4 regions of the Cutibacterium sp. LaCa_255 genome follow, and region 2 is predicted to be linked to each of the others. Evidence: riboswitches for the same ligand, from Rfam matches in the RefSeq annotation. Region 2 holds a riboswitch; each other region holds the start of a gene.
The links. A riboswitch is a leader RNA that binds a small molecule or an ion and turns the genes downstream of it on or off. The one in region 2 is predicted to bind cobalamin.

Region 1: another riboswitch for cobalamin. It lies ahead of ACP8ML_RS06260 (FecCD family ABC transporter permease); the one in region 2 lies ahead of ACP8ML_RS09780 (prenyltransferase/squalene oxidase repeat-containing protein).
Region 3: another riboswitch for cobalamin. It lies ahead of cobO (cob(I)yrinic acid a,c-diamide adenosyltransferase); the one in region 2 lies ahead of ACP8ML_RS09780 (prenyltransferase/squalene oxidase repeat-containing protein).
Region 4: another riboswitch for cobalamin. It lies ahead of mutA (methylmalonyl-CoA mutase small subunit); the one in region 2 lies ahead of ACP8ML_RS09780 (prenyltransferase/squalene oxidase repeat-containing protein).

Annotation. Positions count from the first base shown of each region.
Region 1 covers NZ_CP190956.1:1,396,588-1,403,692, forward strand. Annotated here, with positions in the region: gene ACP8ML_RS06245 (hypothetical protein) at 1-435, opposite strand, end outside; gene ACP8ML_RS06250 (hypothetical protein) at 442-1,008, opposite strand; gene ACP8ML_RS06255 (hypothetical protein) at 1,066-2,364, opposite strand; cobalamin riboswitch at 2,869-2,990, shown strand; gene ACP8ML_RS06260 (FecCD family ABC transporter permease) at 3,152-4,171, shown strand; gene ACP8ML_RS06265 (ABC transporter ATP-binding protein) at 4,168-5,001, shown strand; gene ACP8ML_RS06270 (ABC transporter substrate-binding protein) at 4,998-6,062, shown strand; gene ACP8ML_RS06275 (YagU family protein) at 6,130-6,684, opposite strand; gene ACP8ML_RS06280 (type I restriction endonuclease subunit R) at 6,820-7,105, opposite strand, start outside.
Region 2 covers NZ_CP190956.1:2,144,448-2,151,552, forward strand. Annotated here, with positions in the region: gene ACP8ML_RS09760 (vWA domain-containing protein) at 1-684, shown strand, start outside; gene ACP8ML_RS09765 (VWA domain-containing protein) at 681-1,634, shown strand; gene ACP8ML_RS09770 (tetratricopeptide repeat protein) at 1,634-2,332, shown strand; gene ACP8ML_RS09775 (leucine-rich repeat domain-containing protein) at 2,466-4,871, opposite strand; cobalamin riboswitch at 5,095-5,334, shown strand; gene ACP8ML_RS09780 (prenyltransferase/squalene oxidase repeat-containing protein) at 5,320-7,105, shown strand, end outside.
Region 3 covers NZ_CP190956.1:531,867-538,971, forward strand. Annotated here, with positions in the region: gene ACP8ML_RS02340 (energy-coupling factor ABC transporter permease) at 1-152, shown strand, start outside; gene ACP8ML_RS02345 (energy-coupling factor ABC transporter substrate-binding protein) at 145-579, shown strand; gene cbiQ (cobalt ECF transporter T component CbiQ) at 576-1,421, shown strand; gene ACP8ML_RS02355 (energy-coupling factor ABC transporter ATP-binding protein) at 1,418-2,251, shown strand; gene cbiT (precorrin-6Y C5,15-methyltransferase (decarboxylating) subunit CbiT) at 2,468-3,064, opposite strand; cobalamin riboswitch at 3,088-3,224, shown strand; gene cobO (cob(I)yrinic acid a,c-diamide adenosyltransferase) at 3,265-3,879, shown strand; gene cobBC (bifunctional hydrogenobyrinic acid a,c-diamide synthase/histidinol phosphate aminotransferase CobBC) at 3,879-6,311, shown strand; gene cobA (uroporphyrinogen-III C-methyltransferase) at 6,311-7,087, shown strand; gene ACP8ML_RS02380 (cobalt-precorrin-6A reductase) at 7,081-7,105, opposite strand, start outside.
Region 4 covers NZ_CP190956.1:749,787-756,891, reverse strand. Annotated here, with positions in the region: gene meaB (methylmalonyl Co-A mutase-associated GTPase MeaB) at 1-83, opposite strand, end outside; gene scpA (methylmalonyl-CoA mutase) at 232-2,421, opposite strand; gene mutA (methylmalonyl-CoA mutase small subunit) at 2,418-4,328, opposite strand; cobalamin riboswitch at 4,408-4,659, opposite strand; gene ACP8ML_RS03275 (alpha/beta fold hydrolase) at 4,730-5,737, opposite strand; gene ACP8ML_RS03270 (hypothetical protein) at 5,842-6,222, shown strand; gene ACP8ML_RS03265 (nucleotide sugar dehydrogenase) at 6,219-7,105, shown strand, end outside.

The DNA of each region.
Region 1 (7,105 bases), 750 kb from region 2:
GGGCCCGACGACCTGCTTGAGCGACCAGTGGACCTCGTTGACGTAGGTGAACCCGAAGGTCTGCGTCATGATCTTGGCCAGGTCACCCTGACCGGCGACCTTTGCGCTGACCTGGAGGGTCTGGGTGCGCGACTGTTTCACCTTCGTCGAGACGGGCACCGCATTGGCGGTGTTGTTCGCGACGCTGGAGGCATCGGTCTGCTTGAACCAACGCTTCTTGGCCGTCAGGTAGGTGCCGTTCTCACCGGGGGTCGAGCACGCGGTTCCCGGCTCGTAATCGGAGTTCCACCGTTGCGGCAGCTCGAACTGGGTGGGGTCACTGGCGGAGGCCGACTCGGCCGCATGGGCGTCGGAGACGGCGAACGGGGCCACTGACAGGGCAGCCGCCGCCGCGAGTGTGACCCCGCGACGCACCTGGTGTGTCAGGAATCCCATGGGCGATCAGGCCTCGAGGGAGGGGTCGTTGTCGCGGGTGCTGATGGCGATGTGACGCTCCTTCGGAAGGCTCGCGGTGAACTCGCCACCGTTGGCCTTCCAGGTGTGATCGGAGCCGCAGACGGTGTGCTGGCCACGGAAGTCCGAGACGACCCATCCGGCACGCAGGACCGCGGTCTTGCCCGGCGCCAGGTTGTACGGGCCGACGGTGTCGCCGACCTCGTAGGACTGGCTGTCGGTGTAGCTCGTCGAGAAGGTGACGTGGATGAGGTCGAGGATCGGGAAGTCGACCCCGGCCGAGACGTTCCAGGTTTTCGTCTTGGTCTCGGTGATGGTCCGGGTGATGGGCAGCGGCTCGTCGTTGTAGTTCGAGATGGTCCACGTGCCGGCCGAGCCGTCGAAGTAGCTACGGGTCCGGGTGATGGTCTGGCCGGTCTCACCGATGTTGGCGCAGGAGGCGCCGATCGTCGTGGGGTTGGCGGCCTGGGCCGGGGTAGCAGCCTGGGCCGGAACGACCGTGAAAGCGGCCGAGGCGGCGAGGGCTGCGGGAACGGCAAGAAGTCGGGTGATCATGAGTGTTCTCCTTCGTGGTCGGGATTGACGGTGGTCGTGGTGTCGGGGACGGCTAGGTCAGCGGTCTGACTGAGTCGGCAGGGGGAGCTGGCGGTACTTGTCGGGAGTGACGTCGATCTTGCGAACGCTGCCGTCCCGGGAGGTGACGGTGGCCTCGGCCCAGAAACCGCTCGGCGCCGAGGCGGTGCCGTAGTTCGACACCAAGCTGTACTTTCCGTCCCTGCCGCAGTGGATCTCGCGATAGTTCACGCGGGTCATCGTCGTGCCATAGGTGACGCGCACGCGCTCACCGGGCTGCAGATGTACCGCACCGAGGGCGGTTCCGACGGGCATATAGGCACGGTAGGTGCTGTCAACCGAGCCAAGCCATCCTGCCGGCGGGCGGCCGTAGCGACCCATCCAGTTGGCGTACCCGTTGTACTGGGCGCCCACGACGAAGTCGGTCACCGGGTGGTAGTCGTAGGGGGCCTTCGACCAGTTGAGGAAGTCCGTCGAATAGCCGGGCTTGCGGTAGGTGGGCTGGATCGACGAGATGTCGTAGGGGTACCACGCGATGTCGCGGGCACGGCAGGTCTGACCCTTCGCCGGCCAGGACGGATCCTTCTGCGGAGCGACGGCGGGCTCGACGACGTGGTCGGTCGGCTTCGCCACGGACTCCAGGCTGGGGCCCGACATGGCGGTGTACGCGTCCGATCCCATCGGCTTGCTGTTGGCACCCGCGTGGCGCGACGGGATCTGCATCGCCAGATCCGAGATGGAGCCGTCGGCGTGGATGAGGTAGACGAAGGCGTATCGCCCGGCCGGACCGGTGCCACGAATGACGTTAGCGCCGTTGGAGTTCTGCAGGACGCCGTCGCGGCAAGTGACGAACATCGAGACGAAGTCCTTCTCGAGGACGCCGTATTCGACGCGGATCGACTCACCTGGCTTGAGCTTGACGGGACCGACGGTCTCACCCTCGACCCAGCCATTGGACATCTTGAGGCCGATGTCAGACTTGGCGGTGGTGTTCCATCCAGAGGGGAGCTTCGCCGCCGAGGTCGCCGAAATGTCGTGGTTGCTCTCAGTTTCGATCGTGCCGGTGTACGGCACGACCTGATCGGTGCGGTTGGTGAACTGGATCGTGCCGTCGCTGAGGTAGCGTCGTCCCGTCTCACCGTAATGCCACTCGGGGTATCCCTGGGCGTGGGCGGAGGCATCCGTGCACGACTCATAGAGGTGCGCGATCGGATAGCCCTGCGGCTTGGGTGGAATGACGGCGTGAGCCGCCGGCACCTGCATCATGGCAGACACTGCGAGGACTGCCGAGGCAGCCGCCGCGAGAACTCTGCGCCCTGGACGTCTCTTCAAGGACATGGCTTTTTCATACTCCTCACGGATTCGCATCCATAGGAATTGACGTGCTTCACAGAGCCCCTGTGGAAGTCGATGCACGCCCCTGTCAAGGAGTATGGGCAACCATCCCGGGAGGATCTGCGATCCGATGCTAGCGACGCGGAGGTTCAATTCACAAAGGGCGGCGATCTGGAATATCGAGTAATGACGCGGTTGCGAACAGGACATGAACCCGTGATGACGAGCATGTGATCGGACACCGAACCGGTGCAATGACGCCCAAGCAATAACAAGACCACTGGACCCGTCGACAGCCTTTATATCATCTCGTAAATATATACCGAATCCGCACGTCGCCTTCCGGGTCCGCCATCACTGCATGACCTCGCATGTGGACAGTGTACGAGTGAGACATCCGCCACTTCTTGGACATGTCGCTCGGGATGGAAATTTGGATTCTCGGGGCGGGGTCATGGATGAGTGGGACGATTCACCACCTGCGTGGTACGGTGCGTTTCGCCGGCCAGGGAACCTGGTGCGAATCCAGGACTGACGCGCAGCGGTGTGGGTGATGGCTCGCCGCGAGCCCACTGGGTGGAGACACCTGGGAAGGGGGACGAGCCGCGCGACCCCGAGTCCGAAAACCTCCCGGCGAATGCAGCCGCCGTACGCCTCGCGAGATGGGCGTCAACCGCCAGGAGTTCCTTTGCCACACGTCCGCCATCGAGACACCCATCCCTGCGCTTCGCGCGGGCAACGGCAATCGTCGGACGGATCGACGTCATCGCGGGCCCACGAGGATCGCCGGTTGCCCGCCGGGCCCGTACTGCTGGTCCTGGCGGTTGCTCTTGCTCTGAGGGTCGTGCTCTCGCTGGCCTTCGGCACGATCCGGCTGCCCGTCGAACAGGCGTGGCATGTCCTGGATGTACACGTGCGCGGAGGCAGCGTCGAGGCCACCGCGGACCAGATCGTGTGGGGGTTGCGACTTCCACGAACGGTGCTGGCCGTCGTTGCCGGGGCCGGACTGTCCGTCGGTGGTGCCGTCATGCAGACCTTGGTACGCAACCCGTTGGCCGATCCCTACATGCTCGGGGTCTCGGCAGGGGCCAGCGTCGGGGCGACAGCCGCCATCACCACGGGAACGCTGGCGGCCTTCGGCGTGTACTCGCTGTACCTGGGTGCCCTTCTCGGTGCCCTCGTCGCGACCGCGGCCGTGTTCGGCATCGCCATGGCCCAGGGAGGTCTGAGCCCCTTGCGGCTCGTCCTCACCGGTGTCGTCATGTCCTCGGCCTTCAGCGCGATGTCGAGCTTCCTGGTCTTCCACAGCAACGACCCGAAATCGGCCCAGTCCGTCCTCTTCTGGCTGTTGGGCAGCGTGGCGGGTGCCTCCTGGCAGACCCTCGTGCCGACGGCGGTGGTGGTCCTCGTCACCCTGCTGTTGCTCATGATTGGATCGAGGTGGCTCGACGCGCTGGCAGCAGGCCCGGAACTCGCCTCCTCGCTCGGGGTCCCGGTCACCGGCCTGAGAGTCGCCCTCTTCATCGTCCAGGCCATCCTCGTGAGCGCGATCGTCGCGGTCTCCGGCGGCATCGGATTCGTGGGCCTCGTCATTCCCCACCTCACTAGGCTCCTCGTGGGACCGCGCCATCGCGTCGTCCTGCCGGTCAGCGCTTTGTTCGGTGCGCTCTTCCTCGTGTGGGTCGACGTCCTCTCCCGGGTGGCGAGCCGACCTCAGGAGACTTCGTTGAGCATCGTCACAGGTCTGCTAGGAGCCCCAGTACTCCTACTACTGCTGGGACGGCGCCACTACCAGTACGCGGGGGCATGATGGGAACCCGACTGACCACACGACGTCTCGCGGCGCAGGTCGAGGGGCGAACCATCGTCCGAGACGTCGATCTGGACTTCGAACCCGGTACCGTCACGGCCATCATCGGGCTCAACGGTTCGGGCAAGTCGACCCTGCTGCGTGCCATCGCCGGAATCAGCCGGCCGGCCGCCGGAGACGTGTTCCTCGACGACGTCCCCCTCCGACGTCTCTCGGCCAGACAACGCGCACGCCAGGTGTCCTTCGTCGCCCAGGAGGACTCACCACCTGGTGACCTGCTCGTGCGTGAACTCGTCGCCCTGGGTCGCACCCCTTATGGACGGCCGTGGGACCACGGCGGTGAGGACGAGCATCGCATCGTCATGGAATCACTAGACCGGGTCGACATGTCCGACTACGCCGATCGACCCTGCTCACGACTGTCCGGTGGGGAACGCCGTCGAGTCATGCTGGCCCGTGGGCTGGCCCAGCGCACTCCCATACTCATGCTGGACGAACCGACCAACCACCTGGACCTGGCCCAGCAGCACCACCTGCTCGCACTCATCCGTGACCTCGACCAGACCGTCGTCGTGGCGATCCATGACCTCACGTTGACCGAGCGGTACGCCGATCACGTCGCCGTCCTCGCAGGGGGACACGTGCTCACCCAGGGTCCACCACATGACGTGTTCACCCGTGGCGAGGTGAGCAGGGCGTTCGGCATGAGGCTCACACGCCACGTCGACCCCATCACGGGCCTATCCCATCTTCTCTGTGACCCGGCGAGCCCCGGCCCGTTGTGTCACACCCATCCCACTGACACATCCCGACCGGAAGGCACCTCATGACCCGATCACCACTCATCGTCGCCGGCGCGGCCGCCCTCACCATCGCCCTCACGAGCTGCGCCCACGTGACCCACACGAGTTCCTCGACCTCGAGCGCCTTTGGCCCCTCGACGGTCACCATCACCAATTGTGGTGCTCGCCGAGCCTTCCCCTCCCATGCGCGACGAGTGTTCGTCAACGACAGCAACATGGTCGCGATGATGTTGTCCATCGGCGCCGGCGACCAGATCGTCGCGGCAACGGGGATCAAGGGCCAGACTGACGCCCTGGCGAAGGTTTACGGCCACCGGGCGGTGTCGGCCCTGCCCGACAGTGACGGCTCCTACCCGACGCTCGAACAGGTTCTGGGCGCGCGACCCGACGTCATGCTCGCCGGGTACGGATATGGATACGGTGAGAGCACCCATCTCACTCCCGAGGAGCTGCGCGCACGGGGCATCAGTGCCTACGTGTTGTCGGAGAGCTGCCGTGCGAAGAGCGATGACAAGGCTCGCGGAGTCATGGACCCCTGGACGGCCCTGCGGTCGGATCTGAGCAACCTGGGCGCCGTCACAGGGCACACCCAGGAGGCCCGGAAGGTCGTCAAGGACATCGACACGCGACGTCGGGCTCTGGCCCGAGCCCCTCAGGCATCGACCAAGCCGACGGTGCTCATGGTCGACAGCGGCGACACCGGCAGCGTGTTCACCAGTGGGCGCTACGGCGGCCCCGAAGTCATCATCAAGGCGGCGGGTGCCGTGAGCGCCACCACGGACGTGGCCAACACGTGGACGACGATCTCGTGGGAGAAGATCGCGCAGACCCGACCCGACGTCATCGTCTTCAACGACTACCCCGGCCAGACGAAGGCCCAGAAGGTCGCCCTGCTCGAGGCCAATCCGGCCACGAAGAACCTTCCTGCCGTGAAGAACCGCCGGTTCGTCAACATCGCGTACCCGGCGTGGACCAGCAGCCCACTCAACGTCGATGCCGCCGAGACACTACGACAGTCCTTGGAGAAGTACCGCATGGTCCCTGCGTCAGGGATCAAGCCGCGGCACGACGTGACCGCTCGTGGCTGAGCTTCGCTCGACGATCGCCCACCTTCACACGGTCGTCGAGCAGACCAGTGCGGATCCACATCCGATGTCAGTTGCCTCCAAGTGCAGGGAGCGGAACCTCGGCATCAGGCTCTCCGGTGATGCGATTGCGCAGGTCACGCCGGGTGAGCTCGATGACCCACATCCAGAACACGTGCCCGAAGGACTCGCTGAGGTGCTCGTCGAAGGGCTGGTGCCAGGGGGCGGGGACGGTGCCCATGGCTGGCATGAGGACGAGATGGAAGAGCACCCAGATGGCCAAGCCGAACACCGCGCCCTGCCACAGCTTGACGCGAGGGTACTTCTCGGCCAGCAGCGCGTAGACGACAGCGAAGAAGATCGAGAACCCGAAGTGGACGATGAAGCTCACGAAGGGGAGCGGCCACCCGCTGAAGGTGTACGACATGTGAGTGAAGTGCTCGCTGAACCCAAGTTGCTGAAGGAGCTGCTGAGGAGGGTTCGTGGCATTGCGTGCCGCGGTGCGCGGAGGCAGCGGAACCTCCCAGCCGAACTTCACGATGGCGCCGATAATCCCGGCGAGCACGCCCGCCCATAACGCGGCACCGTACCTCCGGCGACACGGCTCCGTGGTGCTCGAGGTCATGTGATCAACTCCTTGCACGACCCAGCGCTCCGGGACGATGACATGCTGACAGATACTCATGGCGTGACCGCTCGCTGCTGAGAGTATCTCAGGACCACGCTGCATCCTCGCCACGGCCAACGCATGGTGCGATGACTAGCATCGGTCCGCGCGAGTCTCACCGATGCCTGCGCGAAACTCGTCATAGGTGACCATGAGGTAGTCGACGAAGGACGTGCGGACCTCGGGGCGGGAGAAGTAGGCAGCGACGAGCCGGCCGTTGCGGTTGGTGCGGTCGACGATGATCTCGTCAGCCATCTCCTCGAGGGCGAGGCGGTACTGGTCACGATCGTTGTTCTCAGCGACCATGCGCATGTCGTCGCGTTGTATGACGTCTCTGCGAGTCTGTTCGAAGGTGAGCTTGTCGGCGTCGGTCAACTCG
Region 2 (7,105 bases):
TGCCTCGACGTCTCCGGGTCCATGGCCGACGTCGACCGTGACGTCATCGGGGCCTACCGGAAGCTAGCGGACAGCCTTGGCGGTAACCGGATCGGGCTGGTGGCCTTCGACTCGGCTGCCGTGACGATCTTCCCGCTCACCGACGACGCCGACTACATCGACTCCCAGCTCGCCCAGTTCTCCCATGACCTGGACCGTGGACCCATCCCGGGATCCCGGGCAGGCGCGAGCGGTTCGAGCCTCATCGGCGACGGTCTGGCCTCCTGCCTCCAACGCTTCGACGGGTCTGACGATCGACGCGGGCGCACCGTCGTACTAGCCACCGACAATCAGCTCTCCGGAACACCAATCTTCAGCCTCAACGAAGCGATCCGCCAGGCCGCCAGGGAGAAGGTCCTCGTCCAGGGGATTGCCCCCTCGGAGGCAGATGCCACCGCGGTGTCGGTCCTTCATGATGCCGTGGCACACACGAGAGGCGACGTCACCCTGGTCACCGGAACGAATCTGGAGGACCAGGATCGCATCATCACAGCGGTGAGTGACCAGGAGGCGCGTACAACCGCCGCAACCGCCCGGTGGACCCAGGTCGACGTCGTCCTACCCTTCGGGGTGCTGGCCTTGGTGTGCCTCGTCGCGGCGACGGCGATGGAGATTGCCCCAAGGCGTCGGGGGGAGGACTCATGACCGTCAGTCCCGACTGGATCCTTCTCGTAGTGGCCATCCTGGCAACACTCGCCCTGGCTGCCATTGCGGTGACGACACGACGCCGTTCCTCCCCCCGATCTAACGCGGCGATGTGGTGCCGGGTGCTCGCTGCCCTGCTGCTCGTGGGAGCGGCTCTGCGCCCCGGGAGCGCCGACACCTCACGCAGCAACGAGGCAGCCGGCGCCGAGGTCGTCGTCATCGTCGACCGCACCACCTCGATGGGAGCAACCGACTTTGACGGTAAGCCACGAATGTCTGGGGTGACCGCTGACCTCGTCTCCCTTGCCGCCGCGATGCCGTCAGCACGGGTGACCGTCATCGCCTCGGACAACCAGGCACGGATCGCTCTACCTCCCAGTACCGACCCAGCCGCTCTGCGCGCCCTCGCCGAGACCCTGGGCTGGCGAGAAACGGTGAACGCCACCGGTACGGACATCGGCCTGGCCGAGCCACTGGCCCGCCGGATGCTCGTCATGGCACGAAAAAGCCGCCCCGCCGCGAAGAGGTATCTGGTATACATGGGCGACGGCGAGCAGACGGCGTCCTCGGCTCCACACAGCTTCTCCGACATCTCCGGACTCATCGACGGCGGCTTGGTCCTCGGCTACGGGACGACCTCGGGAGGCACCATGCCCATTCGCCCTCGTGCCACTGAAAAGGTGACCAGGAATGGCTCGGCTGCGGTGTCCCATGCTGATCCGCAGACCTTGCGAACCATGGCCGGGCAGATGGGCGGACGGTTCCTCCAGCGCGATGCCACCAGCAAGGTGGCCTGGTGGGAGAACCCGCTCCAGCAGCCGGTAAATCGACAGCCTGGACGCATTCGCCACTGGGCCTGGTGGTTCGCCGCAACCGCCCTGATCTGCGAGATGGCGGATGCCTGGCTCAGCGTGCGGGCATGGCGTCGGATGCACAAGGAGGTGACGTGATGGCGACCCTGGAAAGACCAGGACGTGGTGGCATGCACGGCGTCAGGACACCGTGGACGCTACGAGTTGGAGCTGGAGTCGTCACCCTCGTCGCCCTCGCGGCAGCAGTTCTTCCCGCGCGGACAATGATCCTCGTTGATCATGGACGAGCGGACCTTGGCCGGGGGGATGCCGCCAGCGCCGAGGGGAAGTTCACGTCCGCCGAGAAGTTGGCGACCATCGACAAATGGATCGCCCCCTATGACACCGGGGTCGCTCGGTACACCCGTGGCAACTACGACGGAGCTGCCAGCAAGTTTGAGAAGGCCGCCGGTCTGGCCCCTGATGAGGAGCAGTGCTGGGTTCGTCTGAACTGGGCGTGGTCATTGGAGGCGTCGGCTGATCGCTATGCCGAGGCCGACAACCGCGACGAAGCCCTCGTGCGGTGGCGTCAGGGCAAGGATGTACTCACTGACGCGAGCTGCACCTCGTCGTCCCAAAAAGCTGCGGCGAGCAACACCAGGTCTCGACTCGATCGCAAGCGCCAGAATGGTGGCGGAGGAGATGCCGGTGAGGAAGCGGATTCCTCCGGTCAGCAGAACAAGAAAGACGAGCTCGAGGATAAGCTCAGGAAGGCTCAGGAACAGCGTCAGAAGGCGCTCGACCAGGCCAATACCTCCCAGAAGGACTCGGGTTCCGGCACCGGACGGACGTGGTAGCTCACCGGTACGCGTCCATCCTCAGAACTCGAAGCCGTGGCCGCGAACAGATCTCGTTGTCTGGCACGACCCGCGTGTGAGATGACGAAGGGGCCCACCATGGGCGGTGGGGCCCCTTCCGGTCACTCGGGAATCAGACTCCCGTGGAGGGAAGTCCGGGATGGCGCGTGGGATCGTCCGGGAAGGACGGATTCACCGGGATGTTGCCCTGATGAGGTCCGCGCTTGTCCGGAGAGGTCGACGGAGCCTGAGTCGGTGTTGCCGCAGGGTCGACAGTCGGAGTTCCGGTAGGAACGGCCGTGGGAGTCATCGTCGGGGACACCGTGGGCGTCTCGGTGGGGGCGGCAGTCGGCACAACGGTCGGGGTCTCCGTCGACGTAGGGGTCGGAGTCACCGTAGGGGTGACAGTCGGCGCTGGAACCGCAGCCGTCACTGGCTGGATCAACGTCCCCGAGAAGTCCTCGGAGTGGCTGGTGGCGTCCTTGTGCGACCAAGTCCATCTGTAACCATCGCTGGCCTCCGGATAGGTCACTTTGTCACCCGATACCGTCACACCTTCAGGAGCGATGAATTCAGCCTTGGAGCCGTCGGCAGCCTTCGCCATCGGAACCGCGACCTGTTGCCGGGCTGGAACGGCCGAGGCCGTCACGGTCTGCCAGCGGGCACGCAGACCCATGAATGCGATGCTCTCCAGACCCGACAACGGGGACAGGTCGGAGATGTGGTTTGAGCTGAGCCCCACTTTGGTGAGATTCTTCATCCCGGCCAGAGCGGAAACATCGGAGATCTCGTTGTTGTCGAAACCGGCCTCGACGAGGTTCGTCAACCCCTTGATAGGGGTCAGGTCGGAGACCTTGTCACCGTTGAGGAACAGCTTCTTCAATGAGGTGGTACCGGAGATCCCGGACAGATCGGCCAAGTTGACATTGTTGTTCGCCACCAAACGGGCAAGCTTGGGAAGCGCGCCCAGCCCGTCGAGGCTGGTGATGCCCGGATACTTGTACTTGCCGCGCCTGTTCTGGTTGATCGTCAGGTCCGTGAGACTCGTCAGCGAGGACAGCGGCTTCACCGTGGTGATGGGGTTCTGATCCAGGCTCATCGTCCTGAGATTCCCCAGACCCGCGAGCGGAGCCAAATCCTTGACGTGGTTGTTGGGCAGGTAGAGCGTCTCGAGCTTCGTCAGACCGGCAAGCGGATCGACGCTCTCAATCTCGTTGGTCGTCAGGTACAGCGTCTTGACATTGGTGAGGGCCTCGGCACCCGTGATGTCCTCGATGCCCTTGCCGATGCACTTGACCTCAGTCAGCGCACCAAGATTCTCAGCCGTCAGCGGCTTACCGGCACCTACGGCATCCTGGAGACAGGACTTGAAGTTCGCATCGGGGATATCGACGAGCTTCGGTGGTTCGGGAGCCGCGACGACATGGACAGTGATGGACCCGTTGAAGTACGTCGAGGCGTCACGGAACTGCCACACGTAGTCGCCAGCAGAGGGATAGGTGACGTTCTTGCCCTTGATCTTGACACCCTCAGGCACTTCGCGGTCGGCCACGAAGGTCGTACCGTGATGGTCGACAGCTGTCGGGACGGGGACCTGAACCCCGGCGGTGGCCGAGTCACCGTCAACGGCCTGGAAATTCGAGGTGATGTCGGCGTCACCTAGACCCTTGATGTCTTTGAGCGCGGATAGGTCACGGATGTGGTTCTTGCCGACGTCCAGCCGGGACAGCTTCGTCAAGGACCTAAGAGGCGCGACGTCGGTGATCTCATTGCTGTTGACATCCAGGCTGAAAATGCCAGTCGAGGAGGCCAACGGCTTGAGATTACTAATCTTGTTACCCGACAGAAAGGCTTTTCCCAGACCGGTCAGCCGATCAAGGCCGGTGAGGTCCTTGATTCCCATATTCCGGCAACTCAGGCTCGTCACGCCAGCAAGTTGATCCTTGGAAGGGGTAGTGGTGTCCAACTTGTCAGTGATGCACTTCTGCAGGGCCTTGTCAGGAATCTCGAAGGACGCTACCGGAGTCGTCGGGGCTGGATCAACCTTCGGCTTCCAGGTCGGAGGAACCTCCCACGGGCCATCAATGAGCATGTAATGCCAGGCCTCGATCGAGCCAGGCTTCGGGTGGTAGTTGCTGGCACCTAGCTGCGAGTACTCCCATTTTGTCTCGGCATTCCTACCAGCCGGCTGACCATGAAAATAACCCCAATAGGCGTAAAATTTATCGGGGTTCTCCGGATATCCATTGATTGAATCAATGAACATTCCCAGGTCGCCACCGAAATCGGTGCTGCCGATGTCGAAACCGGCTGACTTCAACGCCTCCACCCCAGTGGAGAACTTCGACGCGCAGCCGGTGTCGACATGCCCGTCATCACGCTCGGCATACACGAACACGTGCTTCTGATCGATACACTTCTGCGCCTCATCGTCGTACGACGTCGCCGGTGCTGCCGACGCCGGAACGAATGACACGATGGCCATCGGTATGGCCATGGCCACAGACAACACCACGGCCAACCCCTTGAACCGTCTCACAGGTCCTGCCTTTCACTGCGTGGACGCTTCGTCGTCATCCAAAGACAGGACCGACCATTCCGCTGTCCACGACGGAATTGAGTACGAGACATCTCAACGACGGTGATCCGACTTTGCCGACATCTCTGTCGAACTACACGGTTGCGGGACAGTCCTGGATTCACACCAGGTTCCCCATCGATGAAACCACCAGGATCCTAACATAAGGTGTTCTCGTCGCCGAACCCGAATGTGGACATGTGGTGGCGCCAAGCCTAAACTGACACCGCGACCGCAGGGGAATCCGGTGCGAATCCGGAACTGACCCGCAACCGTGAGGGGCTCATCCCGAGTCGGAGTACCTGGGTTGTCGAAGGAATATTACACACCGTCGAGGACTGCGGTGAGTTCGACTCAGGGGCCCTTCCCGTCCGGAGCGCAACGCAGCCTCAGGAAGAAGGCCCGCCACATGACCAGGCTCAATCAATGGGTCGCCGGCCTCGCCGCCGGTGCGCTCGTCGCATCGCCGTTCGCGGCACCAGCGTTCGCTGACCCGCAGCCCGCGCCATCCCATGCAGCCATCACCGCCACCATTGATGACGGCTCTGCTCCCTACTGCTTCGATCCGCCGGCCAACCCGGTCAAGGGTGCCATGTGGGCCGGATCGGTCAACGACACCGCCGCCACCAGCACCTACGTCGCCAAAGCCGCCGACTGGCTCGCCCAGAAGTGGCAGGAAGACCCGACAAACTACAGACAGGCCGGCGGCATCGCCGACGGCATCATCGCCCTGGTCGGCTCAGACGCCCACCCCGACACCGTCACAGAAATGACCACAGCCCTCAAGGAAGCCGGCCCGAAGTACGTCGACAAGAACCCGGCTGGCCTGGCCAAGGTGATCATGACCGCCGAAATTCTCGGCGAGGATCCCACCTACTTCCTCGGCAAAGACACCGGAAACCTGTGGATCAAGCTCGCCAGCTACATCAACGACGACACCCCAGGCATGCAAAACCGCGTCACCATGTACTGGGGCCCGCACCTCATCACCATCGCACTGACCCGCGCCAACCGCCCGGTACCAACGAAGATCCTCGACAAACTGCTGTCCACCCAAGGCACCCAAGGTGACGATGCCGGCGCTTTCGGATACACCAAACGAAACCACGACGGCACGAAAACCTTCGTCGGCGACCCCGACTACACCGGCATCGCCCTGTCCGACCTCACCCTCCTCCAACGCAACCCCCACCTCATCCCAGACGGCTACCACACCAAAATCGACACTGCCGCCAACAACGCCACCACATGGGCCATCAACACCAAAACCCACGACGACGGCGACTACTGGGAAACCTACTCCGCCGCCAACTCCACCGGCATGCTCGCCAGCGCACTCGCAGAACGCGGCGAAGACATGACAACCGTCAAACAATGGCTCATCCGCCAACAAAACCTCACGAAAGTCGGCGCATGGCAAGCCCAACGCAACGACCACGAACCCAACATCATGGCCACCGACCAAGCAATCATGGCCATCACCGGCCACGGCTACGCCTCAACATGGTCCGGCAAAACCCCCAAAAACACCCCCTCCTGCAAAACCACCCCAACCACCAAGCCCACTGTCACCCCTACCGGCAAGCCCGGTGACATGGGCGGCGCCCAGAAGTGCATCGCCGTGGGCCATGTGTGGGTCTACGTTGAGCAGCACGACGGCACCTCCGAGGGTGCTTGCGCCTCGAAGTTCGGCAATGGTCTGGAGGCGCTTGAGTCCGCCGGATTCATCGTCAAGGCCGAGGGCAGCATGGTCACCATGATCAACGGCTACCCGACGAAAACCGACACCCACGAGGCGTACTGGTCCTACTGGCACGCCACCCCGGCTGGCGCTGACAAGTCGGCGACATGGGAGCACTCGAGGACCGGCGCCGCGAGCGCCCAGCCCAAGGCCGGATCCATTGAAGGCTGGTACTTCAAGTCCTCCGCCGCTGACTGGAATGCTGGACCGAGCTGGGATGCCCGTCTAACACCATACGACCCCTCGGCTACCCCGACTCCGAATCCGAGCGTGACCCCGACCCAGACGCCGAAGCCATCCGTCTCCCCGACAGTGGCCCCGACCGTCACTCCCACCGGCACACCGACGATGACCCCGACCGGATCGGCCACTCCGACGCCATCCGCCACCGAAACGGCCACCGCAACTGGATCGGCCACGGCACCCGCCCCAGTGACACCAGCCCCGGTCGGCC
Region 3 (7,105 bases), 1.2 Mb from region 2:
TTCTCGGCATCTTCGCCATCACCCAAATTCCGCTAGCCCTCATTGAGGGGTTCATCGGCATCTTGCTGTTCCGTTTCCTTGCCAAGGTCGCAACCCCGCAGCTCCAGCAGCTCGGCGTCCTCGGTAACAGTCAGGAGGTGGCTCATGCCTGAGAGCACCGTAACCAAGACCCGTCAGGACAATTCTCTGACCGGACAGAGCAAGTGGGTAACCCCCGTCATCATCGTCCTCGTGGTGGCCCTGTTCGTCATCAGCATGGTACTGGGTGGCAAGAAGACCAGCGGCGACGAGGAAGGATTCGGGGGGACTGACGACGCTGCCGCCGAGGCCGCCGAGCAAGCCGGTGCCAAGAAATGGATCGAGCCGATCTTCGAGCCGAACTCGGGTGAGGTCGAGTCCGGTCTGTTCGCCATGCAGGCTGCCCTGGGTGCCGGCATTGCCGGGTACGCGTTGGGCCGCATGTCCGGCAAGAAGAAGGGTCGTGAGGAGGCCGAGCACGCCTCTGACCTGCACAGTGTCGACGACGTGCCCGAGGCCGCCGTCACCTCGTCGGAAGCCACTGCGACTGCCAAGTCATGACAATCACCTCTCTCGACGACGCCGCCTGGGATTCCCCCTGGCGGTGTCGTCCGGTTGGTGAGAAGGTCGCCCTATCAGCATCCTTGCTCCTGACCGCTCTGTGTACCCCGTCGATGGAGTCATCGTCGTGGGTGAGCCCGGTGGTCGGCTCCGGCATCTGGCCCGGGGCGCTACTCGCCGGGATCATCAGCGTCATCGTCATCCTCGGCCCGGCACGCATCCGGGGGCGAGTGCTGTGGCAAGCCATGGCCGCCCCGATCGTCTTCCTGGTGGTCGGCGGGATCTCGGTCCTCATCAGCCTTGGGTCGTCCCCCATCGGGACAGTCTGGTGGCATGCCGGGGTGTTCAGCATCGGGCCGGTCACCACCGCCCAGGCGATGTCACTGATTGAACATGGCGTCTGCGGCACCCTCACCCTCATGGTGCTGGCCGTCACCACCCCCATGGTCGATCTGCTCACGTGGTTGCGGAAGTTCCACATCCCTGACCCGTTGCTCGAGATCGCCTCCCTGACCTACCGGCTCATCTTCGTGCTGCTCGACACCGTCGTGACGGCCGGTGAAGCTCAGCACGCCCGCCTCGGCGACGCCCCGGAAGGGAAATTTGGCGGGCTCAACCGGCGCATGAGCAACACCGCAGCGCTGCTCGGATCGGTCGGAATTCGAGCCTGGACGAGGGCCAACCGCCTCAACGACGGCCTGGTCAACCGCGGATTCGAGTCCGCACTGGTGACCCTGCCCGTCAAACGCGTCGGATCAGCGCGGTTCAAGATCATCGTCGTCATCGTCATCGCCGCAGTCTGGGCGATCAGCTGGTCGACGACCGGAAGGATTTTCAGATGAGTGACGAAGCCCTGTTGTCGACCGAGCACCTGTACGCCACTCACCCTGGCCGGCCCATGGTGCTCACCGACGTCAACGTGTCCTTCCGCGCTGGAGTTCGGGTGGCGATTCTGGGAGCAAACGGATCGGGCAAGACGACGCTGATGCGTTGCTTGTCGGGCTCCCTCAAGCCCGTCAAGGGCAAGGTCAAGAGAGGTGACACCGTGCTCGGTCACGGGCGCACCCAGCTTCGTGAGCACCGTCGGGCGGTTCAGCTCGTCCTTCAGGACCCCGACGACCAACTCTTCAGCGCTGACGTGAGCCAGGACGTCTCCTTCGGCCCGATGAACATGGGGCTGGACGTGGCGGAGGTGCGCGACCGCGTCGCCGAGGCCCTGCAGCTACTCGGGGCCAGCCATCTTGCCGAGCGTGCCACGCACCAGCTGTCCTACGGCGAACGCAAGAGGATTGCTGTCGCCGGTGCCGTCGCCATGCGCCCGGATCTGCTTCTCCTTGACGAGCCCACCGCCGGACTCGACCCGGTCGGCGTCACCAAGATGCTGGAGGCTTTGGACCGTCTGCGCGACCACGGTACGACCGTGGCGATGGCTACCCATGACGTCGACCTGGCCCTGGCCTGGGCTGACGAGGCGCTCATCGTTGTCGACGGGGGAGTGCAGCAGGGGCCGATCGACGAGTTACTCGCAAATGTGACCATGGTGGAGAGGGCCCATCTACACCTGCCTTGGCCCCTCGAACTGGTCCGGCGTCTTGGGATGGATGAGCGTCCCCGAACGATGAGCGAGGTCGTCGCGATCCTGTCACACCTGGCGCCGAGCAGTCCGTGTTGACGTCATCGTTGTGACATCAGCGGCACAAGGCACTCTTGATGGGGCGGCCACAGTGCGGCGGTTCGATGGTCATCATGAACAGGTCAGCGCTGTCGGTTTCGGCAGTGCCACACCATGTGCGTTTCGCTGCCGAGCAGACCTGGGCTGCCTGCCTGCTGGCCTCCCAGATCAGCTGAGTCCAGGATCAGACAACTGTGCACACTGGGTGGCTCGTCGTCACTCAGTGTGCTGCCAGGTCCACGCCACGACGGTGCGGGCCGGTTTCCAGCCCCGCAGCCGGCCGATGCTGTCGGCGGTCTCGACGCCGAACCTCATGAGGTCACCGCCCAGATCCCGGTGCAAGGACTCCACGAGCATCTCGGCCTCCATCGTCACCCCATGGACGACGAGCCGTCCCCCGATGGGCAGACGTGGTCGACACTGGGTGACGAGAGTTTCCGTCGCACCGCCGCCGATGAAGATGGCATCCGGGTCGGGCAGTCCCTCCGGCAGCCCCTTGGCGAGGTCGGCGTCGATGACCTCGAACTGGCCGGGCAGAGTGAGTTCTGCGGCATTCGTGCGGGCATTGGCGGCCCGTTCTGCCTTGCGCTCCACCCCGATGGCTCGGCAGGTCGGATCGGTGCGACACCACTCGACACCGATCGACCCGGCGCCGGTGCCGAGGTCCCACAGCAGCTGGCCCGGCATGGGTCGCAACGCTGCCAGAGCGACGGCCCTCACCGGATGTTTGGTGATGAGGCCGTCATGGGCGAAGTGCGTCTCGTCGAGGCCAGGCGTGCGTCCGAGGAGGGTGGCGTCAGGATCATGGGTCATGAGGGAAGCTTAGGGCAGTGCCGGGTGAGGACAACCCGACCCGTGTGACACAATCGACGATGGCCCTCGGGGAGGAATCCGGTGTGAATCCGGAGCGGTCCCGCCACTGTGAGCGCCTCAGCGCGAGCCAGGTCGATCCTGCGGGTCAGGTCACGGAAATCCCGTGACCCGACGGGCGCGGACCCGCAAGGAGGTCGTTCATGCCGCACGCGCGCAGTGGCGCCACACCAGACGACGGGCTGTCCACCAGACAGCGACGATTACGGCCAGTTCTTGCTGTGAACACCGGCGAGGGCAAGGGCAAGACGACAGCGGCGATGGGTACCGCCCTGCGCGCCTGGAACCAAGGGTGGAAAGTCGGCGTCTTCCAGTTCGTGAAGTCCGGACGATGGCATGTCGGCGAGCAGGACGCCCTGCAAGCTCTCGGGAAACTCCACGAGGAGACCGGTGCCGGCGGTCCCGTCACATGGGAGGTCATGGGGACTGGATGGTCCTGGGCACGCTCCTTCGATGCCGCCGATGACCCCGAGGCCGCTGCCCGCGAGGGGTGGCGACACGTGTCGGAACTCCTGGCCAGCGAGGCGCTTGATTTCTACCTTCTTGACGAGTTCACCTACCCGCTGGACTGGGGATGGCTCGATGTCGACGAGGTCGTCGACACACTGGTCAACCGCCCCGGCACCCAGCACGTCGTCATCACTGGCCGTCGCGCCCCGGCAGCCCTCGTCGAGGCCGCAGACCTCGTCACCGAGATGACCAAGGTCAAGCACCCCTTCGACGCCGGTCAGCGTGGTCAGGCGGGAATCGAATGGTGATGCGCATTCCACGAATCCTCATCGCCGCCCCGGCGTCGGGAGGCGGTAAGACGACCGTCGCGACAGGTCTCATGGCAGCCCTGCGTGCCACCGGCCGGACGGTGGCGCCGTTCAAGGTCGGGCCGGATTACATCGATCCCGGTTACCACTCGATGGCCAGTGGTCGTCCGGGCCGCAACCTGGACTCCGTCATGTGTGGTGACGAGCTCATGGCCCCGCTGCTGGCCCATGGCTTCGTCACCCCCGATGCGGCGGACATTGCGGTCATCGAGGGAGTGATGGGCCTCTTCGACGGCCAGCTCGGGACCGGACGCGGGTCCAGCGCCGAGATCGCCACCTCGACCCAGACCCCGGTGGTCGTGGTCGTCGACACCGCTCATGCGTCCCTCACCCACGCCGCAGTGGTGGCAGGTCTGGCGACGTTTGATCCGAATGTCACGATCGCCGGTGTGATCCTCAACCGGGTCGCCTCTCCTCGTCATGGTGCCGAGGTCGTGCGCGGACTCGACCGACTCGGCATCCCGGTGCTGGGGCGGATTCCGCGCACCGAGTCGATCTTCGTGCCGTCTCGCCACCTGGGCCTGGTCCCGGCGGGGGAGTGGGAGCACTCCGCCTCCAAGGTCGCCGGCCTGGGTGACCTCATCGCCGAACACGTCGATCTCGACGCCGTTATGGACCTGGCCGATTCCGCACCCGACCTCGACGTCGAGCCTTGGGATCCGCGAGCCGCTCTGCAATCAGCTGGCTGGCAAGGCCATTCCTTCGACGAGCCGCCGGTGGTCGGAATCTTCGCGGGGCGAGCCTTCACCTTCCGTTACCCCGAGACCACCGAGATGTTGCGGGCGGCCGGGTTCCGGGTCGTCGACGTCGATCCCCTCACCGATCGACGTCTTCCGGACGGCATCCAGGGCCTGTACCTGGGCGGTGGATTCCCGGAGATGCACGCCACGGATTTGGAGGACAACACCGAGCTCGCGGCAGATGTCCGCGCCCATGCCGAGGCCGGGATGCCGATCGTCGCGGAGTGCGCCGGGCTTCTCTACCTCTGCCGTCACCTCGACGGGCGCGACATGGCCGGCGTCCTTCCGATGGACGCGGCGATGGCGACGAGGCTGACGATGGGGTACCGGGTCGCCACCCGCAACTCCATCAGCGTCGTCGGCCACGAATTCCACCGCACCACGACGACGCCATTGGCTGACGTCGACCCGGCTTGGCACATCGCCATGCCCGACGGCACCGATCGTGCCGAGGGAGCTCTGGGAGACCCTGCTTCTCTGGGGCGTCCCACCGTTCAGGCCTCCTACCTGCACCTGCACTGGGCCGGTCACCCCTCCCAGGCGGCGTGGTTTGCCCGTGAGGTGGCGAGGTTCCACGAGGGGAGAGGGGCCCAGGAGGGCGAGCCTGACCTCAATCACCACGGGGACAGCGACATTGCCGACGGTCTAGTCGACCTGGCCGTCAACGTCCGCGTCCTCGAGCCGCCGCAGTGGCTTCGCGACGCAATCACCTCCACCGAGCACGACTGGGCGCGTTACCCTGACGCCGCCCCGGCCCGGGACGCCCTGGCCACCATGCACGGTGTGGGAACCGACATGGTTCTGCCCACCTCCGGAGCAGCCGAGGCCTTCCCCCTCATTGCGACCACGCAGCCGCACCACGCTGCGGTCATCCATCCTCAGTTCACCGAGCCGGAGGCAGCTCTGAGATCAGCCGGGATTGACGTCGACCGAGTCATCCTCAATGCCTCCGACGGGTTCGCACTGGATCCGGCCCTCGTCCCGGAGGATGCCGACCTCGTCATCGTCGGTAACCCCACGAACCCCACCGGTCGGCTGCACCCGGCGTCCGACCTGCTGACCCTGCGCCGCCCTGGTCGGATCCTCGTCGTCGACGAAGCCTTCATGGACGCCACTGACGAGTCCCAGTCCCTCATCGGCAACGACATGGACGACCTGCTGGTGCTGCGTTCCCTGACGAAGACCTACGGCCTGGCCGGAATCCGTGCCGGATACGTCGTCGGGGATCCGCGACTCATCTCACGTCTGGCGGCTCACCAGACCCCATGGTCGGTGTCCACCCCGGCCGTCGCGGCCATGGTCTCCTGCACCTCCGAGGAAGCGTCTCGGTTCCGCAACCAGCTGCGCGACGAGATTCCCGCGGCCCGCGCCGACCTCGTCGGACGCCTTCGAGAACTCGGTCTGACCATCGTCGATTCCGAGGCTCCCTTCGTGCTCGTCGACACCTCGTCAATCAGCGGCGAATCGGTGCGTCTTCCCCTGGCTGATCGCGGGTTTGCCGTGAGGCGCGGGGAGACCTTCCCCGGTCTCGGTCCCAGCTGGATCAGACTCGCCGTCCGTGACACGAAGACACATGCTGAGCTCGCCCGAGCCATCTCCGATCTGACAGCACACCAACCCAAGGAAAACTGATGTCCTACTCCCCAGAACTCGTTCCCGGCACTGTCACCCTCGTCGGAGGTGGCCCCGGTGATCCCGGGCTGCTGACCGTTGCAGGGCTGGAGGCAGTGCGTCAGGCCGACGTCATCCTCCACGACCGTCTCGCTCCGGTCGTCGTCATGGACGAGAATCCGGACGCCGAGAAGATCCCGGTCGGCAAGGTGCCGCGCGGGCCCTACGTCCCGCAGGAGCGAACCAACGAGCTGCTCATCGAGCATGCCAGGGCCGGGCGCAAGGTGGTGCGCCTCAAGGGTGGCGACTCCTTCGTCTTCGGACGTGGTGGCGAGGAGTGGCAGGCCTGCGCCGCAGCCGGCGTCCCGGTGCGCGTCATTCCCGGAGTCACCTCCTGCGTGGCCGGCCCCGAGCTCATGGGAGTCCCACTGACCCACCGTCACCTGGTCCAGGGATTCACCGTCGTCTCGGGGCACGTCGCCCCCGGCGACACCCGGTCCGAACTCGACTGGGCACAGATCGCCAAGACTGGCACCACTCTCGTCATCCTCATGGGCGTGGCGCACATCGGTGACATCGCTGCACGCCTCATGGAAGGTGGACTTGCCGGTGACACCCCCGTCGCCGTCGTCGCGGACGCCTCACTGTTCACCCAGCGATCCCTGACGACGACCCTGGAGAAGGCTGCCGAGGACATGGTCGAAGCGGGCATCAAGCCGCCGGCCATCACCGTTGTCGGAGACGTCGCGGGCCTGGACCTCGACGAGACCCAGGTCCACGAACCGTCTGATCACTGAGATTTCACCGTCGCGAGG
Region 4 (7,105 bases), 1.4 Mb from region 2:
TTGGCAATGTGCTGGCGGCTCCCGGCCAGGACTTGCTCAACCAGTTCGGGGACGTCGATCGGCATGATCACCATTTCCTTCATCGGGTGGGTACGTCTACCGTACCGCCCACGGACAACGTTCATGGCGGAGGGCTCATACCCAGTGGCTTTCAGGTCCGTATGACGGTGGCCCCTGGAACCTCGCGGGGTTCCAGGGGCCAATCCTTCAGTCTCGTGGACCGATCCAGTCTCAGTCGTCGCTGTGAGCGGCGAGGAGCTTCTCCATCAGCTCGATGGCAGCGTCCGGGATGACGGTGCCAGGTGGGTAGATGGCGGCTGCGCCGTCATCCTTGAGCTCCTGGAAGTCCTGGGTCGGGATGACGCCACCAACAACGATCATGATGTCGGAGCGGCCAAGCTTGTCCAGTTCCTTGCGCAGGGCCGGCACCAGGGTGAGGTGTCCGGCGGCCAACGAGGAGACACCGACGACGTGGACGTCGCCCTCGACAGCCTGTCGAGCGGTCTCCTCAGGGGTCTGGAACAGCGGGCCGACGTCGACGTCCATGCCGAGGTCCGCGTAGGCGGTCGCGACGACCTTCTGGCCACGGTCGTGACCATCCTGACCCATCTTCGCGATCATGATGCGAGGACGACGGCCTTCCTTCTCCTCGAACTTCTTGATGAGGTCGTGGACCTTCTTGGTCGACTCGGTGCTACCGGCTGCCTTGCTGTACACGCCCTCAATGGTACGGATCTGAGCGGTGTAGCGCCCGAAGACCTTCTCCATTGCGTCGGACATCTCGCCGACGGAGGCGTTGGCGCGACCGGCGTCGATGCACAGCTTGAGCAGGTTGCGGTCGGGATCGCTCGGGTCCGGGTTGGCAGCAGCCCAGGTGAGCTTCTCCAGAGCAGCCTGGCAGGCCTCCTCGTCACGGTTGGCGCGAAGCTGCTCGAGCTTGGCCTTCTGTTCCTTGAGCACCTGGGTGTTGTCGACCTTGAGGACCTCGAGATCCTCTTCCTCATCGAGACGGTACTTGTTGACGCCGATGAGGGGCTGACGACCGGAGTCGATACGGGCCTGGGTACGGGCAGCGGCCTCCTCGATACGCATCTTCGGGATGCCCTTCTCGATGGCCTTGGCCATACCGCCGGCCTTCTCGACCTCCTGGATGTGGGCCCAGGCCTTGCGAGCCAGCTCGAGGGTGAGCTTCTCGACGTAGGCGGAACCGCTCCAGGGATCGATGACGCGGCAGGTGCCCGACTCCTGCTGGATGAACAGCTGGGTGTTTCGAGCGATACGAGCGGAGAAGTCTGTCGGCAGGGCGATGGCCTCGTCGAGGGAGTTGGTGTGCAGGGACTGGGTGTGTCCCTGGGTGGCTCCCATGGCCTCCACACAGGTACGGATGACGTTGTTGTACACGTCCTGAGCGGTCAGCGACCAGCCAGAGGTCTGCGAGTGGGTACGCAGGCTCATGGACTTCGGGTTCTTAGGCCCGAACTGGTTGACGAGCTTGGCCCACAGCATGCGAGCCGCGCGCATCTTGGCGACCTCCATGAAGAAGTTGGTGCCAATGGCCCAGAAGAAGGACAGACGCGGTGCGAACTGGTCGACCTTCAGGCCCACCGACTCGCCAGCGCGGATGTAGTCGACTCCGTCGGCCAGGGTGTAGGCCATCTCGATGTCGGCGGTCGCGCCGGCCTCCTGCATGTGGTAGCCGGAGATGGAGATGGAGTTCCACTTCGGCATGTTCGCGCTGGTGAAGGCGAAGATGTCGGAGATGATCCGCATCGAGGGCAGCGGCGGGTAGATGTACGTGTTACGAACCATGAACTCCTTGAGGATGTCGTTCTGGATCGTTCCGGCGAGCTGCTCGGGCTTGGCGCCCTGCTCCTCGGCGGTCACAACGTACAGGGCGAGAATCGGCAACACGGCGCCGTTCATCGTCATGGACACCGACATGCGGTCCAGCGGAATACCCGCGAAAAGCTCACGCATGTCCAGGATGGAGTCCACAGCCACACCAGCCATGCCGACGTCACCGGGAACACGCGGGTTGTCGGAGTCGTAACCACGGTGGGTCGGCAGGTCGAAGGCGACCGACAGACCCTTCTGACCAGCGGCCAGGTTACGGCGGTAGAACGCGTTGGACTCCTTGGCGGTGGAGAATCCGGCGTACTGACGAATCGTCCACGGACGGAAGGCGTACATGGTGGCGTACGGGCCGTGGGTGAAGGGCGGCAGACCGGCGTAGGTGTCCAGCCAGTCCATGTCAGCGTAGACGTCCTCGGAGTACAGGTGGCCAACCGGAATCTGCTCCGGAGTGGTCCAGGGCTCCTGCTCACCAGCGGCGGCGGCCAACTTGGCGAACTGCTCCTGTGCGTCCGCGGGGACCGGAGAGTCTCCGAGGTTGATGGAATCGAAACGAGGCAGGGTGGTCACTTGGCAACTCCCAACGTGTCCAGAGTGGTGGTCAGGACGTCAACGACGTCCATTCCGAGGTAGATGCGCCCGTCGACGACCTTCTCGGCCTCGGCAGCGTCATCACCAAATTCCTTGAAGGCACCCGACAGGTAGACCAGCTTGGCGCCAGCCTCCTTGAGGGCCTTGGCGACCTCGAGGCCCTGGGCCGCGTAGGTCTTGGCGTTCGAACACAGGTCAGCGACCTCGGCACCGGACTCCTTGAAGGCCTTGACGACCTCTTCAGTGGTGCCTCCCTCGCACTCCGGGGTCTCCATGCCGGCGATGTGCCACACCGGGGCGGAGAATCCCTCGCGAGGACCGAAGTCACGACGGGTTCCCAGGCAAGCCAGGAAAACCTTCGGACGCTCGGAGCAGGTGGCGGAACGATCAACGAGGGCCTCGAAGATCTCGGCGTCGCGGCGCCACTCCAGCCCGTTGCGCTCGGCAGTTTCGGGGTACGGCTTGGTCTCGACCGTCTTGGCGTCGAGCAGCGGGAACTCGCTGACGGCCGTGATCGGCTGCTTGCGGGTCGCCAGACGCTTGGCGCGCTCGGCATTCAGCTTGTCGAGCTCGGTGCGGACGTGGTCGCCGGTCACGGCGGCGGCCATGCCACCGGCAGCCTCGACAGCCTGGAACTCGACCCAAGCGGCTTCTTCCAGCTTCTTAGTCAGAGCCTCAACGTAGAAGGAGCCACCAGCCGGGTCATTGGCGCGACCGATGTTGGACTCCTCGGCGAGGATGATGCCAGTGTTGCGGGCGATACGACGCGAGAAGTCGCTCTTCGGCAGGCCGATGGCGGCATCGAAGGGCAGGGTCGTGACGGCCTCGGCACCACCGACAGCAGCACCGAAGGTCGAGATGGTGCCTCGCAAGATGTTGACGTAGGGATCGTCACGGGTCAGCTCACGCCAGCTGGTGACGGCCTCCTGACGGGCACCACGCTTGGCGGCCGGCACCTCGAAGACCTCACCGACACGGTTCCACAGGGTGCGCAGGGCGCGCAGACGGCAGATGGTCAGGAACTGGTCGTGGGTGGCGGACACCCGGAAGTTGATGGCGTCGAACGCCTGCTCGGCGGTCAGTCCCTGCTCCATGAGAGCGCGGACATACTCGACGCCGGTGGCGATGGCCCAGGCGAGCTCATGCACGTCGCCGGCACCAGCATTGTGGTAGATCGTGGCGTCAACGACGAAGGCGCGGGAGTTCTTGTACTTCTCGATCTTCCTGACCCACTCGCCCATGCCGGACAGATCCGGGGTGCCACCGTTGAGGGCGGCGAAACCGATCGGGTCCAGACCGAGGTTGAACGACAGTTTGTCGGGCTCGATCTTGGAATCGGCGTAGACCTTGAGGAGGGCCTCGGCGGCAGCCTCCTGGTCGTCGCGGCTGGAGACCTCGACCTTGGCCAGGTCCAGCAGCACGTCCTTGAGATCGCCGGCGATGTCCTCGGGGTTGATGGCGTCGGCACCGACGCGCAGCCACAGGGACGTCACGCCACGCTCGAGGTCAGCGATGACGGCCTTCTTGGTGAACTCGACGTCGGGATCCTCGTGAAGGGCTCGGACGTCCCACGCGTCCATGCTGCCGTCACGGACCGTCGTGCCACGGGTAAAGGGCGGCACGCCCGGGGCGCCGAGCTTCTCGGAGGCATCCTGACGCCGGTACATCGGCTCGATCTGGATGCCGTCGACCGTGGTCGGCTCGAGGCGCTTCATTCCCTGCTCGATGTTGAGTTCCTTGCCCTCGGGGCGACCCCGGTTCAAGACTTTGAGGACCGCGTCCTCCCACTGTTCGTGGGTGACCTTCGGGAAGTCCCCGGCCAGGCTCAACTCCTCGGGCATCCTGTCCTCGACGGGCTTGGATGCGAGGTTGTCAGGATCAGTCATTCGTCAGACTCCTGCTCCGCTGTGGATGGTTGGACGACCTCGGCCGGCCCTCGAGACCTCGGACGCTGTGGCACACGCGGGTGCACCACACGCTCTGGCAGGTATTCGGACTCATGGGCACCTCGTCTGCCGACGAGTCCTACGTCACCGCTTCCCAGACCGAAGCCCAGTGCTTGATCGACGTCCACCCGGTCCGAGAACCAGATGGGCGACGATGGTGATGTCGTTCCCACTCACCGCTGCGGGGCAGTTCCGGAGTTTCACCGGATTCCCTCTTACCGCCTTGAAACCCCGGACGGGATTCCTCGGCACCAGCACCTACGATACTAGGCTGCGCACAATCGGCATAGCGCACTGGGGGTGCATGTGCACGATTGTGCGAAACGAACGTGAGCGGCCTTTCACCGTGCTTTCCGAACCTGCAAGGTCCCGGGTCGGGCGGCGACGGCATCAATCCAGTCGCGCAGGTGGGCGTGGACATGTCGACGGTTCACCTCATTGAGGATCTCGTGGCGCGCCCCGGGGTAGAGAACGAGGTCCACCTCACGCGAGCCCGAGTCGCGCAACTGACGCGCGACCTGGCGCACTCCCCTGCCGGAGTCCCCCACCGGGTCCTTGGCGCCCGACATCAGCAGAATGGGAAGTGCCGGTGGAGTCGCTCGGAAGATCTCGGTGGAGTTGGCGAGTTCGATAAGCCGGACGAGTTCGCGGTAGAAGGCTGCGGTGCAGACGAAACCGCACAGCGGGTCGTCGTTGTAGGCGTCCACGACGCGAGCGTCTCGGGACAACCAGTCGTAGTCGGTGCGAGCCGGCAGGAAGGCCCGGTTGAAGGACCCGAAGGACAGGGTGTTGAGCAGTGGGCTGCGGGAGTCTTCCCCCACCATGAGCACCTGGGCCTGGGCCAGCCCGGTAGCGACAGTGCTCAACGGCCCCAGGGAGGAGCCAGTGCCGATGATGACCAGGCCGGTCATCTCGCGTCCCCGACGAACGGCCAGGACACGAGCAAGGAACGACCCCATCGAGTGTCCGACGAGGAACCACGGCTTCCCCTCCAACCTAGCCATGAAGTGGTCAGCGACGGCGGACAGATCGTCGAGCATCTGGTGGTAGCCACGATCAGACGTGGTTCCGAGTTCTCCTGTGGCGGCAGCACGCGGCCCGTGTCCACGGTGGTCGTTCGCCACGACGAGCCAGCCGTCGGCCGCAAGCACCTGGGCGACCTCGTCATAGCGAGCCGCGTACTCGGCCATACCGTGGCAGAACTGCACCAAGCCCTTGATGGGGCGCCCCGACACAGCCTCAGGACGCCAGACAAGGACGTCGACGTCGGCTCCGTCATCAACGGTGATGGTGATGGTGTCCATAGTTCCTCCCAGACAGCTCACCCCGGACAAAACCGTCTCAACCATACCGACGTCCTCATTGCGCTTATCACACAGCCTGGCCGCAAGAGAACTTAGTGGTGGATGCCCCGCCAGTGCTGCCCGTCACTGACTCCGTGATTCTCTCCCGGTTGGCAGACACCGTCATCGTTGTGGCCCAGGTCGGACACACGACCGTCGACCAGGTTGAAAGCACAGTTTCCTCCATCGAGAACGCAGGAGGCATGGTCTCGGGCATCGTCCTGAACCGTGCCGACTCCTCGAAACTGTCGCATCTGAGATACGGCGAATCGGCGTACGGCTACGGATACACGAAATACGACAGCGACTACTCGTCATCACCCGCCACGGCTTCACAGGGGCACCCCAGAAACAGGAGACGTCAGGGAGTAAGAGCATTCCCCGACGGGCAACCTCCAGACACCACAACGCACACGTCTAAGATGATGGTGGTCCATGTGCAACGGCCAGCATTCATACCGTCGCACACAGCTATCTGGGAGTGCCCGTGAAAATCGCTGTCGCAGGACTGGGCTATGTCGGCATGGCCAATGCAGTGTTGCTCGCCCAGCACAACCGTGTCGTTGCTGTCGACATCGACGCTGAACGCGTCTCGATGGTCAACAACGGACAGACGACGATCGTCGATCCTCTGATCGCGGAGTACCTGGCTCACCACGACTTGGACCTGCGTGCCACCACTGATCCGCAGGACGCGTACCGGGGGGCGGACTTCGTCATTATCGCCACCCCGACGAACTATGACCCTGACCAGAATTATTTCGACACCTCGAGCGTCGACGGAGTCCTCGACCTGGTACAGGAGCTCGCCCCCGAGGCGACCATCGTCATCAAGTCGACAATTCCGGTGGGATTCGTCGAGGGGGTTCGCAAGGAGCGCCCCGGACTCGACGTCATCTTCTCCCCTGAGTTCCTCCGCGAGGGCAAGGCCCTCTACGACAACGTCCATCCGTCACGGATCGTCGTCGGATCGGACTCGGCTAAGGCCCACCTCTTCGCCGACCTCATGACTGCCGGGGCCGTCGACACCGACATCCCCGTACTCTTCGTCGGGGCCACCGAGGCAGAGGCCATCAAGCTGTTCGCCAACACCTACCTGGCGATGCGGGTCTCCTTCTTCAACGAGCTCGACACCTACGCTTCCCAGCGTGGGCTGTCCACCCGTCAGGTCATTGACGGGGTGTGCCTGGATCCGCGCATCGGCAACCACTACAACAACCCGTCCTTCGGTTACGGCGGTTACTGTCTGCCCAAGGACACCCGTCAGCTACTGGCCAACTACCAGGATGTCCCCCAGACCCTCATTCAAGCCATCGTCGACTCCAACACGGTGCGCAAGGACTTCATCGCCTCCGACATCATCGCCAGGAATCC